2 regions of the Gottschalkia acidurici 9a genome follow, and region 2 is predicted to be linked to the other one. Evidence: a T-box and tRNA genes for the amino acid it is inferred to sense, from the RefSeq annotation. Region 2 holds a T-box; the other holds one or more tRNA genes.
What was found. A T-box is a leader RNA that pairs with one kind of tRNA and senses whether it is charged. The one in region 2 lies ahead of ileS (isoleucine--tRNA ligase), so its partner is inferred to be a tRNA-Ile.

Region 1: it encodes a tRNA-Ile, which carries the amino acid that the T-box ahead of ileS (isoleucine--tRNA ligase) is inferred to sense. The anticodon was not compared.

The regions. Positions count from the first base shown of each region.
Region 1 is NC_018664.1:1,009,338-1,012,728, forward strand. Features, by position in the region: tRNA gene CURI_RS04625 (tRNA-Ile) at 7-83, shown strand; tRNA gene CURI_RS04630 (tRNA-Trp) at 91-166, shown strand; tRNA gene CURI_RS04635 (tRNA-Pro) at 197-273, shown strand; tRNA gene CURI_RS04640 (tRNA-Ile) at 319-395, shown strand; tRNA gene CURI_RS04645 (tRNA-Ile) at 443-519, shown strand; tRNA gene CURI_RS04650 (tRNA-Phe) at 524-599, shown strand; tRNA gene CURI_RS04655 (tRNA-Glu) at 621-695, shown strand; tRNA gene CURI_RS04660 (tRNA-Val) at 731-806, shown strand; tRNA gene CURI_RS04665 (tRNA-Asp) at 825-901, shown strand; tRNA gene CURI_RS04670 (tRNA-Thr) at 941-1,016, shown strand; tRNA gene CURI_RS04675 (tRNA-Tyr) at 1,031-1,116, shown strand; tRNA gene CURI_RS04680 (tRNA-Gly) at 1,128-1,201, shown strand; tRNA gene CURI_RS04685 (tRNA-Arg) at 1,211-1,287, shown strand; tRNA gene CURI_RS04690 (tRNA-Gln) at 1,312-1,387, shown strand; tRNA gene CURI_RS04695 (tRNA-Ser) at 1,450-1,538, shown strand; tRNA gene CURI_RS04700 (tRNA-Ser) at 1,561-1,651, shown strand; tRNA gene CURI_RS04705 (tRNA-Ile) at 1,659-1,735, shown strand; tRNA gene CURI_RS04710 (tRNA-Pro) at 1,753-1,829, shown strand; tRNA gene CURI_RS04715 (tRNA-Ile) at 1,875-1,951, shown strand; tRNA gene CURI_RS04720 (tRNA-Ile) at 1,997-2,073, shown strand; tRNA gene CURI_RS04725 (tRNA-Phe) at 2,078-2,153, shown strand; gene CURI_RS14950 (ribonuclease H-like domain-containing protein) at 2,216-3,217, opposite strand.
Region 2 is NC_018664.1:689,683-693,073, forward strand. Features, by position in the region: gene CURI_RS03095 (TetR/AcrR family transcriptional regulator) at 1-416, shown strand, start outside; gene CURI_RS16295 (hypothetical protein) at 489-611, opposite strand; gene CURI_RS16300 (hypothetical protein) at 863-988, opposite strand; T-box leader at 1,228-1,449, shown strand; gene ileS (isoleucine--tRNA ligase) at 1,515-3,391, shown strand, end outside.

The sequences.
Region 1 (3,391 bases), 320 kb from region 2:
AGGTGGGGGCCTTTAGCTCAGTTGGTTAGAGCGCCCGGCTCATAACCGGTAGGTCCGGGGTTCGAGTCCCTGAAGGCCCACCATATACATAGGGGTATAGTTCAGTTGGTAGAACGTCGGTCTCCAAAACCGAATGTCGTGGGTTCGAGTCCTGCTACCCCTGCCAATAGAATAATAATATATTTAATAATAAAGTCGGGGTGTAGCGCAGTTTGGTAGCGTACGTGGTTTGGGACCATGGGGCCGGGGGTTCGAGTCCCTCCACCCCGACCAGTAAAAAGATTAACATGTTTTTACTTAAAAGTCACTAAATAAAATGGGCCTGTAGCTCAGGTGGTTAGAGTGCACGCCTGATAAGCGTGAGGTCGATGGTTCGAGTCCATCCAGGCCCACCATGAAACGAATAAATGTTTTATAAGTAATAAACCTAGCAGAAATGTTAGGGCCTTTAGCTCAGTTGGTTAGAGCGCCCGGCTCATAACCGGTAGGTCCGGGGTTCGAGTCCCTGAAGGCCCACCAATTTGCCCAGATAGCTCAGTCGGTAGAGCAGGGGACTGAAAATCCCCGTGTCGGTGGTTCGATTCCGCCTCTGGGCACCAAATGTGTACATGTAGTATGATGGCCCTATGGTCAAGCGGTTAAGACACCGCCCTTTCACGGCGGTAACCCGGGTTCGAATCCCGGTAGGGTCACCAAAAAAGAAAATCCCAGAAATCCGTAAAATAATTACGGGCGCGTAGCTCAGCTGGGAGAGCACCTGCCTTACAAGCAGGGGGTCACAGGTTCGAGCCCTGTCGCGCCCACCATAAGTAAATAAAAAATGCGGCCTGGTAGTTCAGTTGGTTAGAATGCCAGCCTGTCACGCTGGAGGTCGAGGGTTCGAGTCCCTTCCAGGTCGCCAAAAAATATTCTATTAAAGAATGAGAAACAAACTATATACGCTGGTGTGGCTCAATCGGTAGAGCAACTGACTTGTAATCAGTAGGTTGGGGGTTCAAGTCCTCTCACCAGCTCCAAAGTTTCAAAATTAGGAGGAGTTCCCGAGCTGGCCAAAGGGGACGGACTGTAAATCCGTTAGCTTCGCTTTCACTGGTTCGAATCCAGTCTCCTCCACCAAAACATAATACGCGGGTGTAGCTCAGTGGTAGAGCCCTGGCCTTCCAAGCCAGTTGCGAGGGTTCGATTCCCTTCACCCGCTCCAAGAAAACGAGTGCCTATAGCTCAGCTGGATAGAGCATCGGCCTTCTAAGCCGAGTGTCCGGGGTTCGAATCCCTGTAGGCACGCCAAAAAATAAATATATAAGATGTTGTTGGGGTATCGCCAAGTTGGTAAGGCACCAGATTTTGATTCTGGCATGCGTAGGTTCGAGTCCTGCTACCCCAGCCAAGAATCTAAGTTTTAACTGAATTATTTTAGGTTAGAGCTTAAAGATGATTTAATTAAAATCCGGAGGGGTACCGAAGTGGTCATAACGGGGCGGTCTTGAAAACCGTTAGGGTGCAAGCCCACGTGGGTTCGAATCCCACCTCCTCCGCCATAAAAAACAATAAAAACACTATGGAGAAGTACTCAAGAGGTCGAAGAGGCTCCCCTGCTAAGGGAGTAGGTCCTTCACGGGGCGCGAGGGTTCAAATCCCTCCTTCTCCGCCATAAATGGGGGCCTTTAGCTCAGTTGGTTAGAGCGCCCGGCTCATAACCGGTAGGTCCGGGGTTCGAGTCCCTGAAGGCCCACCATAAAAAACAAATAAAGTCGGGGTGTAGCGCAGTTTGGTAGCGTACGTGGTTTGGGACCATGGGGCCGGGGGTTCGAGTCCCTCCACCCCGACCAATAAGAAAGTCAATGTATTTTTACTTAAAAGTCACTAAATAAAATGGGCCTGTAGCTCAGGTGGTTAGAGTGCACGCCTGATAAGCGTGAGGTCGATGGTTCGAGTCCATCCAGGCCCACCATAAAACGAATAAACGTTTTAAGTAATAAACCTAGCAGAAATGTTAGGGCCTTTAGCTCAGTTGGTTAGAGCGCCCGGCTCATAACCGGTAGGTCCGGGGTTCGAGTCCCTGAAGGCCCACCAATTTGCCCAGATAGCTCAGTCGGTAGAGCAGGGGACTGAAAATCCCCGTGTCGGTGGTTCGATTCCGCCTCTGGGCACCATATAGAAAAAACTTGTCTAAACAGCTTAGACAAGTTTTTTTATTTATCTTCATATTTAGCTATTAACCAAGACTAAAAACTATTTCTCTGACCAGATATGAAATATTATCATATATAATCTCACCATTTATTCTAATTAGAAAAATATTACTAGGAATATTATATTTCATATTATTAATATTCTTTAAAGATATATTTGTATCAGATAAGTCTATATATAGACACTCTTCACCAGTAGATAGCCTACCAGTCTTATACTGTATGTTTAGATTAAAGGCGCCATTAGGTACATTCCAATCTAGAGTAAAAAAATCTTCATAATAAAGCTGGGGAGGTAAATTAACTAGCTTGGTTTTTCCTTCTATATATAATAGCCTATCCTTAAAGATAAAAGAATCTTTTCTAATAGACAAATCAACGATTACTTCTTTAAAACTTAGTTCAAGTTCTAAATTATTTTTTGCATCAATAATATCGTAAATAGTTAATAACTTCGGTAAGTAAAAGATATCATCATAGTTATGATTAAGTATAGTCTTTCTTATAGATGGATTTTTTGAAGTAGTATAAACCTTGTAAAGTTCAACGCTTTCTTTTCCTGAAATAGTATCTTTTCTAAAAATACCTAAAGATTTTTCAACTGTTTTAAGCTTACAGTCACTAAGTCCAAGCATAGTTTTGTTTTTTCTGACTAATTTAAGTATATCTAAGTGATTAATCATAGAAATATTACTATCAATATTATGATAAGTTAATCTATTTTTTATGAAGGGGATATCAAAAGTACTACCATTATAGGTAATAATATGTTCAAAGTTATTTAATAGTTCTGTAAGTGAAACTAACAACTCTTTTTCTTCACTAGTACTTTCAGCAAATAATTGTGTTATATATACATTATGATTTTCTACGCACAACATTCCTATTAAAATTATGTGGTTATATCTACTACTCAGACCAGTAGTTTCTATATCTAAAAAACAAAAATTAGTATCGCCTAAAGTATCTTTTAAATCATTAGGAATATAAATATCATTTCTAAGATCGTTCTTAAATATTTTCATATTAAAATCCTTTCTACAATTTAATTGTCTAGTAATATTAGTAATATAAAAACTTATATAAAGATTAACATATGTGACCATACATCACAAGTATAGAGATATAGAAAAGTCAAAACAATTTCACTTATAGCGTAATATATGTTAAAATTATAGACATATAGCATAAATAAAAAG
Region 2 (3,391 bases):
TAGAAGAAGTCAATCAGAACAAAAGTTATTTAAATCACTTTAGAATAATGAGAGAATGCTACAAAGCAAATATAAAGTTTTTTATTGAAAAACCTAAATTGTCATCTATAATAAACAAATTTTCTAAAAATACAGATTCAAATTTGAAAAAGGAAATATTAGAAGATCTATCCCTAGAAAATAACTACTCCTTTGAATCAATTCTTAAAGAAGGGGTTGACAAAGGAAGTATATACTACAATGTAGATATAGAGTTTATATCATATCTTTTAGAAAATATAGGTTTTATTATAAAAGAATATGCTAAAGATAAAAAGAAAAAAGATGGATATGTAAACTACGACTCAATTATAGATTCTGCAATAGATTTGATAGAAAATGGAATTAAGGATAAAAAAGAAGTAGTAGGGGTATAGAAAATATATTTTAAAAAATTCAGGAGAGTATTTCTACTCTCCTGAATCATTATAGTTTATTTTAATTATTAACTACCACTTACCAAATCCACCATCACAGATGCAGAATATTATTACTAATAATAGGAAGAAGAATAAAAGTTCACTTCCTACTCCTACACCACCACCGCAATTATTCGCTCTAACTTCAGACATTCTAAAAACCCCCTTTAATTTGCATTCAATATATTATTTAAATAAAGAGGATAAAAGTCCTCAATATTTAAAAGTAATTACCACTTACCAAAGCCTCCACCACAGCAGCAGAATAATATTACTAACAGTAGGAAGAAGAATAGTAGTTCTCCACCACCACAACCTCCACCAAACCATGATGCTCTAGTTTCACTCATTCTAAAAACCTCCTTTAAATTTTAAAAATTAAATGTTGAATATTCCAAAATGTACTAGAATTTACCAAAGCCACCATCACAGATGCAAAATAGTACTACTAATAATAGGAAGAAGAATAGTAATTCACTACCAATACCTCTACCTCCACCACCACACCATAGTCCTTTAGTTTCACTCATTATAAAAACCTCCTTTTAATTTGTTAACTCCATATCAATATATGACGGAGTTTTAAATTGGTGCATAATTTTTTGAAAAATATTTATTATAATTTTTAGTGCGTATTAAGATTAAGTTTTTAGGTACAATAAGTTCAGCGTTAATACATACTATGAAGTACGTTTTGAATTGGTGCTAAAAAAATACTATAATTTAGTTGAATAATAAATAGAACTATAGTAATATTAATAGAAGAATATAAAAAGCTATGAAGAGGACAGTAATAATAGAAAATAGTTTTTAGAGAGATAATCATATGGTGAAAGATTATCAACTATACTATTATGAACATCACCTTAGAGCCTGCTACTTGAAGGGGAGTAGAGTAGCACGTAGAGATACGTTAAAGTGTAATGAGAAATAGAAGTCGTTCTGTGTACTTCTATAAAATGGGTGGTAACACGATATACTCGTCCCTAAGGATATAAACTTAGGGACTTTTTTTAGTTTATTTATAGGAAACACTATATTGAAAGGATGAATCACATGGAAAAGTTTAAAGAACTCTCTAACTTATCAGTAAGTGAGAACGAAAAACAAATATCAGATTTCTGGGATGAAATAGATATACTAAATAAAAGTATAGAAATAAGAGAAGGGAAAACTCCATTCGTATTTTATGAAGGACCTCCAACTGCAAATGGTAAGCCGGGAATTCACCATGTTATAGCAAGAACTCTTAAAGACTCAGTATGTAGATACAAGACTATGAAGGGTTATCAAGTAAAAAGAAAAGCAGGATGGGATACACATGGACTTCCAGTAGAAATAGAAGTTGAAAAGCAACTAAATTTAAAAGATAAACATGAGATTGAAAACTATGGTTTAGATAAATTTAATAAAAAATGTAAAGAGTCAGTATTCACATATGAAAGTCTTTGGAAAGATATGACTAAACGTATGGCATATGCTGTAGACCTAGACAATCCATATATAACATTAGACAATAACTATATAGAATCGGTCTGGTGGATATTAAACAAATTCTTTAAAGAAGGATATATATATGAAGGTCATAAAATATTACCATACTGTTCAAGATGTGGAACAGGACTTGCTTCACATGAGGTAGCACAAGGATATGAAGAAATTAAGTCAAATACAGTTATAGCAAAATTCAAAAGAAAAGATGCAGATGAATACTTCTTAGCATGGACAACTACACCTTGGACACTTGCATCAAACGTATCTCTTACTGTGGGAGCTGATTTAACTTATATAAAAGCTAAGACAGATGAAGGTATATTCTATGTAGAAAAAGAACTAGCTAAAAAAGTATTTGGTGATACAGAATATGAAATATTAGAAGAAATGAAAGGTAAAGATTTAGAATATGTAGAGTATGAACAATTAATGCCATTTGTTGAAACAGACAAGAAAGCATTTTTCATAACTGTAGCAGACTATGTAACTAATGAAAATGGTACAGGTATAGTTCATACAGCACCAGCATTTGGGGAAGATGACTATAACACTGGAAGAAGATACGACTTACCAGTACTTCAACCTGTAAATGAAGACGGTAAATATACAGCTACTCCATGGGAAGGAAAGTTTGTATTAGATGAAAATACAGACATAGAGATTATAAAATGGTTACATGGAGAAGGAAAGCTATTTAAGAAAGAAAAAGTAGCTCATAACTATCCACACTGCTGGAGATGTAAAACTCCATTACTATACTATGCTAAACCTAGCTGGTATATAGAGATGACAAAGCTAAAAGATCAGTTAATAGAAAATAATAATACAGTAGAATGGTATCCAGATTATATTGGAGAAAAAAGATTTGGAAACTGGTTAGAAAATGTTAATGACTGGGCAATATCTAGAAGTAGATATTGGGGAACTCCACTGAATATATGGAGATGTGAGTGTGGTCATTTAGATAGTGTAGGTTCAAGAGCAGAATTAGTAGAAAAATCTATAGAGAATATAGATGAGAGCATAGAATTACACAGACCATATGTTGATGATATACATTTCAAATGTGAAAAATGTGGCGGAACAATGACTAGAGTAAAAGATGTTATAGATTGTTGGTTTGACAGTGGATCTATGCCATATGCACAATATCATTATCCATTTGAAAACAAAGAATTGTTTGAACAACAATTCCCAGCAGACTTTATATGTGAGGGAATAGACCAAACGAGAGGATGGTTCTACTCACTACTTGCGATATCAACATTTGTAATGGGTAAATCACCATATAAAAGAGTACTAGTAAATGACCTTATCTTAGACAAAGAAGGAAAGAAGATGTCTAAGTCTAGAGGAAATACAGTGGATCCTTTTGAGTTATTTGATAAATACGGTGCGGATGCTCTAAGATGGTATCTACTATATGTTTCACCAGCATG